DNA from 2 places in the Paenibacillus sp. Negev47 genome. Region 2 is predicted to be linked to the other one. Evidence: predicted binding sites of a transcription regulator. Region 2 holds the regulator's gene; the other holds the start of a gene.
The links. The regulator Rex, encoded in region 2, represses fermentation and respiration genes when NADH is low (regulators of the CRP and FNR family bind a similar motif). The targets are predictions, from matches to a motif close to TTGTGAAATATTTCACAA.
Positions count from the first base shown of each region.

Region 1: AC4G47_RS28160 (formate/nitrite transporter family protein) is a predicted target of Rex. The motif match lies at 4,411-4,428, and genes of this name have one in related genera.

Region 1 is NZ_CM177754.1:6,270,625-6,278,148, forward strand. Features, by position in the region: gene AC4G47_RS28140 (DUF4179 domain-containing protein) at 1-459, opposite strand, end outside; gene AC4G47_RS28145 (RNA polymerase sigma factor) at 428-1,012, opposite strand; gene AC4G47_RS28150 (hypothetical protein) at 1,473-1,727, shown strand; gene AC4G47_RS28155 (AbrB/MazE/SpoVT family DNA-binding domain-containing protein) at 2,185-2,322, opposite strand; gene AC4G47_RS28160 (formate/nitrite transporter family protein) at 3,445-4,296, opposite strand; gene AC4G47_RS28165 (FAD-dependent oxidoreductase) at 4,575-5,936, opposite strand; gene pelA (pectate lyase) at 6,395-7,524, shown strand, end outside.
Region 2 is NZ_CM177754.1:2,403,067-2,410,590, reverse strand. Features, by position in the region: gene AC4G47_RS11125 (hypothetical protein) at 1-115, opposite strand, end outside; gene AC4G47_RS11120 (amidohydrolase) at 155-1,459, opposite strand; gene AC4G47_RS11115 (redox-sensing transcriptional repressor Rex) at 1,446-2,099, opposite strand; gene dinG (ATP-dependent DNA helicase DinG) at 2,313-5,174, opposite strand; gene AC4G47_RS11105 (tetratricopeptide repeat protein) at 5,318-5,965, opposite strand; gene panD (aspartate 1-decarboxylase) at 6,059-6,442, opposite strand; gene panC (pantoate--beta-alanine ligase) at 6,435-7,331, opposite strand; gene panB (3-methyl-2-oxobutanoate hydroxymethyltransferase) at 7,328-7,524, opposite strand, start outside.

The sequences.
Region 1 (7,524 bases), 2.9 Mb from region 2:
TTTTAGTGGATTATTTGAGATTGATAATTCACTTGTTGGATTTCGCTCTAAGCTTAAGGAAACTCTCGTCCCATCATATATAATTTCCGGTACTACCAAAGATAGGTTTTCATTTGATGCACTTACGTTAGGGAAGTTAACTAAATTCTCATTAACTGCTACCCTTAACCCTAAGTCTCCTGCTAGCTTAAAGATACTCTTTACCCCAGGAACTTGTTGCAAAGATTCAGCCATTGTAGGTGACACAAATCCACTTGCAATCACCAGCGCTAAACTAGCAGCAACCGTTGTAGCAATAACACTTTTCTTCACTTTTCTTCTCCTTTCAATAGTGGTGATAGGTTTTATATTTTGTTCTTTAATTTTTGTCATAATGATATCTGAGAAATCCTTGTTTGGATCCATTTCACGAATTTTATTTATTACTTCATCCTCTTGTGGTTCCAAGTGTTTTTTCATGTTCTTCATGACCTCCATTTCTGTGTCTATTTAATTTTTTTCGAATACGTTCATATTTTTTTCTAGCATTTGCTGCAGTTATGTTAAGTACATGGCCCATCTCATCAAAAGAATACTCCTCTACAGCCCGTAACAGTAAAATGTACTTTTCATTGAAATTTAGCTGTTGCAGTAACACATCAATGTAATTTTTCTGGTTATCATTAGTTGATGAAACTGTGTTTAAATATTGAAAATCAAGAAGCAGTTGATAATCTCTGAATTTCTTCTTATTTAAATTTATAGAGTGGTTATACACGATCTTGTGAATCCAAGCAGAAAAAGAAACTGTTTTAGTATAGTCACCAATATGTTGATACACTTTAATGAAAATATCTTGAACTGCGTCATCTACTTGTTCTTTATCATTCAGTAAGTAATAACTATAGAGGTAAACTCTCTTCTGGTACTTCTCAATGATGACTCTGAACTTATCAGTATCGCCTTTCTTTATTTGCTGAATTACTTGATCAATTTCCTCACTGTCAATATTGCCTGGATGTTCAGAAGTCAATTGATATCGCCTCCTTCCTTGTACCTATATAACAATTGGAAAATTCAATTTGTGACACTTAGCTATTCTTTATTTTAGAAATCCTTCCGACTGTCATCTCCCTCCTCTTTGCTTGCAGCGATTCGTGTGATAAGTAGGGGGGAGTGATTTGTCTGCCTTCAGACACAGGGAAATAGAGCTTGTCTTACACCAAGTCCTTGCTCGATTATGTATTCCTTATTATTCAGCTTGACGAGGTCATGTAAAGCCGGCGGTTGCCATCGTTTGTACCGGGCATCCGGTTCTTGCAGCAAAGTTTGCCCAATGGCTCGAAGCAGATTATACGCAACCAAACCCGCACAGAGGAGCCTAAAGAAGGCCTGCAATGCGCAGAAACCAGGAAAAGGGCTCATTCACGATTCGGACCGAGGCATCATTTCACCATTTATGGTAGAGGAAATATGCAAATCCATCGTGATGGATGTACGAACATGAAGAAAAGAAAGATTTAATTAAAATCAAAATCGTTCATTTGATGGAAATTATTCTAGGGGTAGATATTCCGGGGTTGCAAAGTGCTTATCTTATCGCAAGTGTTGAACATAACAGAGGTGCACGAGAAATTTGCTCGGTGGGTGAAGTTGAACATACGATTCATATTAATATGCCTTGGCCTATCCCGGATGTTCACGAAAAGTATCGCAATGATATTTCAAAATCTTGCGATACTTTCTAATTGTTCTGCATGGATCTCGTCTTCAGTTCATGTCCTAACGTCCTGGGTAAGAGCTGCGCGAATCTCGTCCGGATCGGAGAGAGCAGCAACATGCCGGTCGCTTGGGGGGTTGTCTCATTCAGTTTTTGAATTAACTGACTCATTCGTCCTTGGGATACACCTATCAGCTCAGCCCTTTTTTTGTCATGCAGAAGGTTACTCTTTCATAGCCTTAGCAAGCCGAAGCGCTGCATCCTTACTGCGAGTAGGCTTCCATTCAAAAGGACGTTCTGTCGGTTTTTTTCAATGGAAGGAACCACTTCTTTTTAGAAGCTTTTCGTTCCTCTCCCTACGTAGCAGAAAGCAGACCCTAAAGCTTCTTTTATACATGAACTGCAAATGAAATAATCTTTAAAGTAGGTAAGTTGCTCCGTTGCGGAAAAAAATGTACATTCACATGTTCTATACTTCCGCAAAATTATGCGTGGATCATCAAAAAATATTCAATTGGATCTCCATGCTCGATCCCCAGGTTACGCTTCAGTTCAATAGGCAATACAATACGTCCAAGTGCGTCTATGTGGCGTACCATTCCCGTATCTTTATCTTTTTTCATCACTGTTTCCTCTCCTATTTTTTCCTTATTGTACCATATCACTTATAGTTCTATCGGACATTAAGACAATGTTATCTATGGAATGTTCGGGTTTTTAACAAAATAGGCAAGCCGCAGAGCTGGCCAAGTATCCAAATCGCCTTAAAAACGAACGTTGGTTGTCTTCAATATCTGTTAAGGCTCAGTGCGGGGTGTGAAGCGCGGCACAGGGACCTAGAGCGCCTTGGCCGGGACGGCTTAGGCGCTCTAGGTCTCGGGCCAAGTACCCCGCAGCGGTGCGTACCGGCTCCTAGGTGGCCGCTCTTGCCGCCATAGAGCCGGTAGCATCAGCCCTAACGCCTTAATCTCTTGCCCTGGTCTCCTTGATTGGTATAAACACTCCTGCAACACCTTCGATCCTCCTGCAGAAGCTGAAGCCCTTCCTGATCCGTAAGCCTTCCCTTATAGGTTGGTTTAAACCAAACCTAGGTTGCAACTAGGATACAAAAAAGGCGTTCCCAACAATCCAGGAATGCCCTTATCTTAGAACCTATTTGTAATAGTAATTTCTGGATTCATGTACGCGCCGATATAATTTTATCGAACGCAATCCAATCCCAATCATCGTCATACTGAAACTATATTTCCTTCCGAAACGTACACAAATGAGACCCGTCAACTCTTTAAATTGGTGATAAAATCAATAATATTATGCACTAACTTCATCATGTATAATTGATGTATAGATACTTTTTGGTGGTTTAGTTAACCGGTAATAAAATCTATATTCGAATGGAGATAAGTGCTATGGAGTACCGATTTGAACAAGGTTACTTTTTGATTTATTTTCCTGCTAGAAGTACCAGTACTGGAGACATTATGGTGGTTAAATTATTAGACAGTCCATTTAAAGATAGAATTGAATTCCTTATAAATAGCAAAAACTATGAGTGCACATCACGTAATGAATATTTAACGTTTGAGCCAAATTCAAACAATAAATCTGAAAAGCCCGGTGCATTCTCAGCGGTACGAAGTGAGTACAATCGAATGTGGGCAACAATGAATTCATATTTTGAATAGTAAAAATTTAATTGGCAGTTGGGGACGACCTACGTGTACACATGCTACGAAATGTGCCCTCTATGCCTGTTTGCTCCACATCGCTCTAGCCTCAGTCTCCACTGGTTCGATTGATGTCACTATCTCTGGCTTCACTTTCGGCTCCAACTTACGCAGGTACACCACCCAATATGCTGCAGCTACAAACAGAGCACCACCAGTCAGATTCCCGAGCCATACCGGAATGAAATTCATTACATATTGTCCCCATGAATAATATCCTTCGAAGATTGCTGCCGGGATGAGGAACATATTGGCCACAACGTGCTGAAATCCAATCGCCACAAATGCCATCGTTGGAAACCAAATGCCCAGTACCTTGCCACTCATCGTATCTGATGCATAAGATAGCCACACGGCCAGCGCAACCAGCCAGTTACAGCCGATTCCGGAGATAAAAGCCTGCAGGAAACCGTCATGCAGCTTATGCCCAGCCATATCCACGACTTTAGCCAGATATACACCCTCTCCAGTCAGACCAAGCACATGTCCAAATGCGTATGCGACAAACAAGGCTCCAACAAAGTTACCAATCGTCACTAAAGTTAGATTTTTCAACATGCTACCCGCGGATAATTTTCGTGCAATCGTAGCAAGCGGAACTGCCATCATATTTCCTGTCAGCAACTCGCCACCACCAATGAGTACCATGATCAACCCAACCGGGAACACCGCTGCTCCAATCAGATTAACCAGACTTCCCCACTCTGCTGGCGCAGAAGCGATCACCCGAATATCCAGTAGAAATCCCAGCGCGATAAAAGCCCCTGCCAAAAAACTGAGTACCAGTACAGACGATGCCGGGTATTGAGCCTTCTTCATTCCTGTTTGCGCCGTATATTGTGCAACCTCAAGAGGTGTTTTTGCTGCCATATCATTCATCCTTTCCTTTATTGTTCATACATCATTGAAATAAAACCATTTGGAAATTCCTTAGTTACGCGTCGAACGCCATATCCTAATTGTATCTCGGCTATACGCAAAACTTTGTGCAAATTATCACAATGTTATTTATAAAAGTTGTTATTAAGATCGTCATTCAAGGCCTGTGACAGTAAGAGATATAACGCAGGCTATTATGTAACTCCATACAAATATCAAAAAAAAGACTGGCGATATACTCGCCAGTCTTTGTGTATTTTATGGCTTCCTTACACCATTGCTGGTGCTTTCACTTCGATCGGAGGCAGTGCTTGCAGACCCGCCGTGTTCAGGAAGTTCCACGGTTTGTTGTAATGTGGCTGGAAGAAGAAGTCGATGAAGGCCAGCTCATCTACGGTCATGTTGTTTTGGATGCAGACCGAAATCGTATTAATCGATTGAGTCAGATCAACCTGTGACATTACTTGCGCTCCGACAATTCGACGAGTAGCCTGCTCATATACCACTTTAAGCAACAGTTTCTCAGCCGTTGGCATGAACTCCGGACGGTAGCTGTCTTCCAGTACGACGGATTCCACAATCAGACCCTCGTCAGCAGCAGACGTTTCCGTCATCCCTGTACCCGCGATATTTTGCTCATAAATTTTGATACCCGATGTTCCTTGTGTGCCCATATACGGTGTCGTAGGACGAACCAGGTTGCGAGCTACCAGTGTACCCATCCGCACGGCGTTGGTCGCCAGTGGAATGTATGATGCTTTGCCTGTCGGGTTGTAATGAATTGCACAGCTGTCGCCCGCAGCGAAGACGTCTTTTTGACTGGTTTGCATATATTTATCCACGATGATCGCGCCGTTTGGCAGCATATCCACTTGGCCTTTGAGCAGTTCGGTATTTGGACGGAAGCCGATGCACAGAATAACCAGATCGGTCTCAAACTCCCCTTTGGACGTGACTACTTTAGTTACTTTGCCATTCTCTCCAGTAAACTTCTGTACCGTTTGACCAAGAACCAGCTTGATGCCGCGTCCAGTCAGAGTATCTTCGATCGCATCCGTGAATTCAGGGTCCAGGTATTTGTTCAAAATCCGGTCCACACTGTCGATCAGGGTAACTTCCTTGCCGTTCATCTGGAAAGCTTCCACCAGCTCTACGCCGATATATCCTGCACCTACAACGGTAACGCGTTTGGCGTCTTTGGCTTTTTCAATAATCGTGTTGGAGTGATTGTAGTTTTTGCAAAGTAAAATGTTATCCATTTCGATGCCTTCCAGCTTCGGAACAACAGGCCATGAACCTGTTGTCACGATCAGTTTGTCAAACGTTTCTTCAAATTCTTCCCCAGTTTTCAGGTTTTTAGCCTGAAGAGTATGACCCTCGGCATCGACTGCCGTCACTTCATGAAGCATCTTGGTTACAACACCAAGCTCTGCTAACTGATTAGGCGAAGAATAGAACAAGCCGTCAGGATCTTTCACGACCCCGCCTACGTAGAGCGCAATGCCACAAGATAGGAAGGAGATATTGTCATTGCGTTCATACACCGTGATAGTAGCATCCGGGTACAATTTGGCGGTATTTACGATGGCTGCGGTCCCTGCGTGTGTACATCCGATAACTGCGATTTTCATTAAAAGTTCCTCCTCGAAATATATAAATGAGTTTGAATATAACGTTATTGTAGTTGTGAAATATTTCACTTCATAAGCGATACTGTGTATGTGATTTATTTCACTTTATACACTCATTATAATGTGATCTTTTTCACATTGCAATAGGCTGAGCAAAAAAAGTTTGTCGAAAGCAGTTATATCCTTTTATTTAAGCCTTTCTTCCCTTCGTTTTATTGATTTCATTGTCCCCGGATCCGTGTTGATTTATGCTATGCAATGGCTTCCGCAATCACTATATGGACGCTTTCAGTTAAAGCCCTCTTCCCTATTCAGTTTTGCTTGTACAAAAATAAATGAACTAATTTTCATGACAGGGTTGATTTTTAAATTGGTAAGCGCTTACAATAATAACGATCCTTTAAATGGATTATATGTAAATAAAATAACAAATCTTACTTTGTTCAGGAGGCGTTCATTTGAAGAAACGTTCAATGTCTGTTGCTTTCCGCATGGTTCCCGTTACGCTTGCCATCACCATGATGACAACTGGAGTAGCGCTCCCCTTCGCTTCTGCTTCTGTAGATTCTCCACCAGTTACAATTAAAACCGAGGTTCTGTCCTCCAAAGTCCCAGCAGGTGCCGATGTGTCTTCGCTCCTTCAGAAGTTCAGGGATATCAATCATTTTGCAACTGGCGATCTGGCCAAAGATACGGCCTATGCCCTGAATATCGTTTCATGGCAGATGCCGCACGGTGGATTTTACAAAGACATGAAAGAACAATATGCAGCTCCTTGGGACGGTGTAACAGCACGATCAGGCTGGAAAGACCCGAATGGAATTGAACTTGGCACCTTCGATAATGATGCGACAACTTCCGAGATCCGCTTTCTGGCTGACATGTATGAAAAAACGGGTAATCTGGCCTTTAAGAACAGTGTTCGTAAAGCGGTGGACTTTATCCTGATCTCTCAATATCCATCTGGAGGTTGGCCACAGGTTTATCCCAAACGAAGTAATTACTCTGACGCGGTGACTTACAACGACAATGCCATGGTACAAACGATGGTTTTGTTAGACGATATTGTTGAGCGAAGAAATGAGTTTAACAACGATATATGGACCTCCAATGATCGCAGCAAGCTGAAGAAAGCACTGGAGAAAGGCATTGAATATACGCTAAAAGCGCAAATTATCAATGATGGTCAGCCCACCGTTTGGGGTGCGCAGCATGATCCTGTGACCTATGCTCCTGTGACGGGCAGAGCGTATGAATTAGCATCCAAGTCGGGATCAGAGTCGGTGGCAATTACTGCTTTTCTCATGTCCAGGCCTCAGACTCCCGAGATTGAACAAGCCGCCAAAGGGGCTCTGCGATGGTTCGATACGGTGCGAGAGAATGGAACCAAGTATAACCGGCAAGGACCCGTATATTTTGAACCGGATGAAGGAAGTGTGATCTGGTACCGTTTCTACAATGTGGATGAAGATGTGCCTTTCTACGCGGATCGGGATGGAATGAAGTATATGAACATTCTGGAGATCAGTGAGGAACGAAGACACGGCTACTCCTGGGCCGGAAGCTATGCACGTAACCTGCTTAAGCT
Region 2 (7,524 bases):
GCGCTTCTTCCTTGCGCTGGTCCTGCGTGACATAGACGTAATAACGCTGAAGTCCAAACAGAATCAGAACCAGTGCAAGTAGCGAAATCCATATCCACTTCTTTTTTTTCTTCAAAAGCCGAACTTCCTTTCCCTATGATGCTCTGTCCTGCAATTAACGAGCAAGCAGACCATCAAATGCCAATTGAGACTCACGCAAAATGCGCTCTTCATCCAGCGTCAGACATTCGCCATGCTTCACCACTTGCTTCCCATCCACCCATACGTGCTCTACATCTTTGGCAGAAGCCGAATAGATCGTATGCGAGATCAGGTCTGTATGTGGATAGAAATGTGCCTGTTCAATGTCCAGGGCGATAAAATCAGCCTTCATGCCGACCTGAAGTGCTCCAGTATTGTTTAAGAAGATGGATTTGGCACCGTATGACGTGCCAAGCAGTAATGCTTCTCCTGCAGGCACTGCAGTCGGGTCACCGGACACGCCTTTATGAATCAATGCAGCCAGTCTCATTTCCTCGAACATATCCAGGTTGTTGTTGCTTGCCGGTCCGTCTGTTCCGAGTGACACGGTAACTCCCGCTTTCAGCAAAGCAGGTACCCGTGCAACACCTGAAGCAAGTTTCAGGTTACTACCCGGGTTATGGGATACAGCCACATCATGACGGGCCAGAATCTCAATCTCTTCATCATTCAGATGCACCGCATGTGCAACCAGGGATGGACGGGAGAAAAAGCCCAGTTTCTCCAGATGTGCCACAGGACGCAGGCCATAATCAGCCACGTTCTGCTCCACTTCACGAAGCGTTTCCGACATATGTGTATGGAGAGGAAGGTTTAGGTCGTTCGCAACCTGTACAAGCTTCTCTATGTAGTCAGGAGGGCAAGTATATGGCGCGTGTGGCGAGATTACGGTTGTAATACGTCCATCTGCCTGTCCATTCCACTCACGCGCAAAAGCAGCCGACTCCTCCAGCTTCCGCAATTGCTCTTCTTCCGAGCACAGCCCAATGACACCGCGTGCCAATGCTGCTCTAACGCCGGACTGTTCCACGACTTTGGCAACCTGATCCATGTGATCATACATGTCCAGGAAGGCTGTAGTTCCACCTTTCAACATTTCAAGCACCGATAGCGAAGTTCCCCAGTATACATCTTGTGAAGTCATCTTCGCTTCCATCGGCCACATTTTTTCCTGCAACCATACTTGCAGCGCAAGATCGTCTCCATGTCCTCTGAGCAGCGACATCGCTGCATGACCATGCGTATTGATCAGACCCGGCAGGAAGAACAATCCTTTTCCATCCACTTTGGTACAATTTTCGTCTCCATCCGGCAATGTCTCACCAATATGCACAATCTTGTCATTCTCGACAACCATGTAACCTTGAACCACATTCCATGTTGCGCCTTCATTAACGGCAAATTTACCGTTGTGGATTACCCATCTATTTGTTGTCATCTTCCTCTTCGTCCTTTCCAGTCTCCAAGTAATAGGCCAAACTAAGCAGATCCGTCGTAAAATCAGCATGGTGAATGCGGATATGCGGCGGTGTTTTTAGAATTGTTGGCGCAAAATTAAGAATTGCTTCAATTCCCGATTCAATTAGCTGATCGGCTACATTTTGGGCTTCCGTATCTGGAACCGTGATAATTCCGATGCGGATATTGTCCGTTTGCACCGCTTCCGTCAATTCATTCATTGGTTTCACCGTCAAACTGTTGATTTGACTGCCAATCTTCGGTCCGTATGCATCGAATACAGCAACAATCTTCATATTGTCTTTCAGATATGCGTTGTAGTTGGACAAGGCCTGTCCGAGATTACCCGCTCCTACCAGAGCTACATTAATTTGCTGATCAATCTTGAGAATGTGACGAATCTTCTCGATCAAATAGGATACATCATACCCGATCCCTTTACGACCAAAATCACCGAAGTAAGCCAGGTCTTTTCGAATTTGGGCTGGATTCAGATCCAGCCTCTGTCCGAGTTCTTGAGAGGAAACAGTAGCCACCTCACGCTGATGCAACTCGCTCAAATATCGCAAGTACACAGGCAGACGTCGTACCACCGCTTCCGAAATTTTATCTGATTTCATTCTTGCTCCCCCTTACCATGGCCACGATAAAATAGTAGATGAAAAGATGAGCACTCTGTATAAATTCAAAGATAGAAGTGACTTTTTATACAGAATGCTCCTTGTGATTTAGGTTATAAGTTCTTACGTGCAGCTGTGTTGATCCGAAAGATCTCATAAAGTTTAACGCCAAACTGTAGCGTCATGCAATGATATAACGAACAAAACAACCGATTATTCTTGTTCTTTAGCAGGTTTTTCCAACCACTCGGTAATTCGTGGAACCATCTGCTCTGTGAGCATATGCTCCATTTTGGGACCAGGTAATGAATATAAGAAGAATTTACCATAATACGCTTCAATCACCCTTGTATCATAAACAATGACAATACCTCTGTCCTTCGCTGTACGCACCAATCGGCCAAATCCTTGCTTGAAACGAATGACCGCTTGCGGCACGGACAGTTTCAGGAACGGATTTTTCTTTTGCTCCTGAAGCAACTCACTCTTGGCTTCCACCAACGGATGATTTGGTGGTTGGAAAGGCAGGCGCACGATAGCGAGACAGGTTAGCGCTTCTCCCGGGATATCTACACCCTCCCAGAAGCTGCTTGTGCCCAGAAGCACCGTAGCTTTTGCCTCCTGGAACCTGCGAGTCAATTTGGAGCGACTTCCACTGTCAACGCCTTGCCCCAGCAAAGAGATATCGTTACCAGACAGAGCCTCCTTCAGCGGATCATAGACCTGTCGCAGCATCTTGTATGAAGTAAACAGAACCATCATGCGTCCACGAGTGGCAATTGCAGTCTCTGCGAGTGAGTGCACCAGCATATTGACAAAGTGCGCATCACCCACACTGCCTTTCACACTTGGAAAATCACGCGGAATCACCAGAAGTGCCTGATCGCGATAATTGAAAGGTGATGGCAGCATCGACGTTAACAGCCGATTATTCTCGGAGGCTTCCTGCAAGCCAAGCTGTTCAATCATGAACTGGAATGACTTATCTACAGAGAGCGTAGCCGATGTAAGCACAACGCTTTTCTTTTTGTCGAAAAACAAATCCTTAAGTTGTGCACTGACATCTACAGGTACGGCATACAGCTGGAGAGATTTACTGCGGAACTGGCCGCTGGCTTCCATCCAGTACACCGTTTTGGCATCATCCATACGCATGAAGAACCGCAGATTCTCCTTCAATGTGGTCAGATCTTTCAGCAGACCTGTAATGTCCGTGATCAGGCTATCTGATTGATAATCATCCTGATCTTCTTTCACCTCAAGCAGCAATTTGTCCCCTTTGCGAACCAAATCGCCTAATGTCACATAGATCTGGTTCTCCAGATCCTGCAATTCCTGCCATTTGGCCGGTTTCTGAGATGCCTTCAGACGCAGGGAAAATTGCCCCGTTTCTCCTGGTGAAGCATCACTTCGTTCAGGTAAAAGGCCGAACAAGGCATCACTCATTCGATCCCATAGCTCCTTAACTTCAAGAGCGAGTGGGAACATCTGATCCACCATTGAGCCCCATTGCACCGAATTTTCATGCCCGGATAACTGCGAACGAAGCATAGGCAGCTGACCATTACGACTGTCTTTAAACAGGCGAGTCAGTGTATGAACCAAGGTAAAATATTTCATATGCATTCCAAGATGCTTACCAGCGACATCCTCCAGATGATGTGCCTCATCGATCACAAGACTCTCATAGGCTGGCAGTAACTGATGCGCTGCTTTTACATCCGTAAATAATTTAGAGTGATTCGTAATTACGATATCCGACAACCCTGCCTCATGTTTGGCGCGATGGTAGAAACATTTGCGGAACCATGGACAGGATCTACCCAGACAGGACTCGGATTCGCTCTGTACCGTCTCCCAGAAGTCTCCTCCGCGTCCGCTAAGATTAAGTTCCTCATCATCTCCGGTTTCGGTCTGCGTAAGCCAGACAATCATCTGAGCCGCTGTGAAATAATCCTCTTTCGGGGTAGCGAATTCACGTTTATTGATTTTGTGTTCAAATTTGCGCAGGCAGAGGTAATGTCCACGTCCTTTGAATACAGCAGCCTTAAACGGAAACGGAACCACTTGAGTCAGCATCGGAATGTCCCGCTCTCTCAATTGCTCCTGCAGATTGATCGTATGGGTGCTGACCATGACTTTCTGTTCTTGCTTCACACTTTCGTAAATAGCAGGTAATAGATAACCCAGAGATTTACCAGTCCCTGTTCCAGCCTCAATCAAGAGATGTTTCTCTTCGTCCAGGGCTTGCCTTACACTGCTGAACATCTGAGTCTGCGCCTCACGCTCTTCATAATGATCCAGCGTATCCTTCAGATTCTCTCGGACCTGGTCCATAAACTGTTCAAAGCTTACACCATCGAGGGGGTTACCCTCCCGCTCATCGCGTGGTGCACCAATATCGGTCCAATCACTCACATTAAGAGCAAGCTGACGATAATAGGCATGTCCGTCCAGGTCCTGAATCGGCTCTGATTCCTTCTCACTGCGCATTCCGTCCAAGAACCAACCCAAGTCACTGTCTTCTGGTGCAAACAGGTCACTGAGCCGCTGAATCGTTATGAGCGGTAATTCCTTCAACTCATCCAGACACTTGAGCAGCACATAAGCTGTCGCCAGTGCATCACTGTCTGCCTGATGAGGGCGATCATGCTGAAAGCCAAATTCAGAAGATACATAACCGAGTTGATAAGAACCAAGTGATGGGAACGTAATCTTCAGAAAATCAATCGTGTCCAGAATGCGACCAGTGAACGGTAAATAACCGCAACGGTCGAGAGCATTCTGCAAAAAGTGAAAATCAAAAGCTACATTGTGTCCAACAAGAACCACATCATTAAGCAGCGGAACCATTTCCATCATCATCTCTTCGAGTGATGGAGCGTCCGCTACATCTTCATCGGTAATACCCGTTAACCCCGAAATAAACGGGGGAATCGGTACACCAGGGTTCACATAAGAACTATATATTTGAGTTATGCTGTAGTCATGATCTATGATGGCAAGTCCGGCTTGTATAATCTCACCGTCGGACTGCGTGCCGGTTGTTTCGAAATCCAATACGGCAAATTTCATTGCAATGTACGGTCCCTTCCATTCCAGTCTATGTTACAGCATAGCAAAAAAAAGGGGATTTGAAAATTAACTGACAAAAAAGCGGTGTCCCCGCCGCTATGCCAAAGGAGGGAACACCGTTTTCTTGTCGCCGAATACCCCCTTTAATGGAGGGTCGTCAGCTGATTTGCATATTGCAATTTTCCTCTGTTCAACCTGCAAGCTTCCATGTTGTACAGTGGTTCGGTCAATGTTGGGTCATGCTGAAGGGCCTGTGCAAAGAGTGAACATGCAGCTTCCGGATTCGCAAGCTTGGCTTGAATACAGCCCAGGGCGTTACATACAAGCCCTTTCAAGCGAGGAGAACCCTTAAGGTACATGATCTGCTGCAAATGTGTCCCGGCTTCCGCCATTTGTTCCAGATTCAGATACGCGAGCGCCAGGTAAAAACGAGTCAATGCACTCTCCGGATGGTCGGCCACAACCCGGGAGAACTGCATGATCGCCTGCGGATACATCTGTAACTTGAAATAACCCTGCCCCCGACTGAAACATTCCAGATGGAGTTCAGGCAGAGCGGTGACTGCTTCCTGTTCAGGTTCAAGGGAAGCGGGCTTATCCATCTCCCGCTCCCGCACTTGGCTCATCTTCTCTTCAAACATCAGCCATTCATCCAGCATTCCGTCACTCATCCGCTTAAGCAAGTTCCACTTTTGCAGCAATTCCTGTTTGTTCAGGCCTTCAGCGGAAGGATAGCTCTTGATAATTTCATCTAACATGTCGTTCATTTCTGCGAAAACATGCTGGAACATCGATGCATCCCCACCCTTGAAAAAATGGATTAGTGCAGTGACCTGTACTCATTTTTTGCTTCAAGGGCCGATTTCATTCTCCTTACCAGTCGATTACATAATTGTTGCGTGAACTTCCTGCTTCATCGTTTGTACAGGTTTATTCTGTCCATCTACAAATACAACCGTTGGTTTGTGAGTATTTGCCTCTTCTTGAGACATCATGGCGTAAGAAATGATAATGACGTTATCTCCGGGCTGTACCAGACGTGCAGCTGCACCGTTAAGACATATGACCCCGCTACCGCGTGGTCCTGGAATTACATAAGTTTCCAGACGCGCACCATTGTTATTGTTCACAATTTGCACTTTTTCGTTTTCCATCAGATCGGATGTTTCCATCAAATCCTCATCTATGGTAATGCTACCCACATAGTTCAAGTTGGCTTCCGTTACCGTAGCCCGGTGAATTTTGGATTTCATAAGTGTTCTAAACATGGGACAGCACCTCCGATTTTTGCAACCTTATATTGTCAATCAATCTTGTTTTTCCGAATTTCACGGCAAGTGCGATAAGCAGATCGTCACGCCCTTGAACTTCTTCCTGATCTGCGAACGGCTCCAGACTAGGGAAAGCCTGAATCTCTGCGTAATCGATAACGGCAAGCGGTGAGCTTGTAATCTGCTCACGCAAGATACGACGGATGTCTGCGGCGGTTATAGCCAAACCTGTATCTGCCGCTTCCTGGGCTGCGCGCAGTGCCTTTGACAGAACCAATGCCTGAGTACGCTGTTCAGCACTTAGATAGACATTACGTGAACTGAGGGCAAGGCCATCCTCTTCGCGAACAATCGGACAAGGTACAATTTCTACAGGCATATTCAAATCATTCACCATCTGTTGAATGACAGCAACTTGCTGGGCGTCTTTCATCCCGAAAAATGCACGCTGTGGCTGTACGATGTTGAACAGCTTGGAGACTACGGTCGTTACCCCGTCAAAATGTCCTGGACGGGAAGCGCCGCATAAGCGCTCAGTCAATTGTGAAACAGATACCGTTGTCTGCGTTGCCTGTGGATACATCTCTTCAACAGAGGGAATAAATACGATATCAACCCCTTGTGAACGTGCCGTTTCCACATCTCTGGCTTCATCCCGCGGATAGCTGTCAAAATCTTCATTTGGACCAAATTGAATCGGATTAACGAATATGCTCAATACCACGACATCGCTCTGTTGTTTGGCTGCTTGCATCAAGCTTGCATGACCTTGATGCAGATACCCCATTGTCGGTACCAGACCTACAACGGACGCACTGGACCGAATCGCTTGACGCTTCAGGCTAAGCTCCTGTCTTAACTCTGCGATTGTCCGTACTACTTTCATGAGTTACTCTCCACCTTTTCCTTTTGTTGTCCATACAGTTGATCGAGAACACCATCCGCAGCGTTGAACACATGCTCCTCGGCCGGGAATGAACGATCTTTAACTTCCTTTACGTAAGCTTCGATGCTGGTTCTGATTAATGTTCCCACATCTCCATACGTTTTGACAAAACGTTTAGGTGTATACGGAGAGG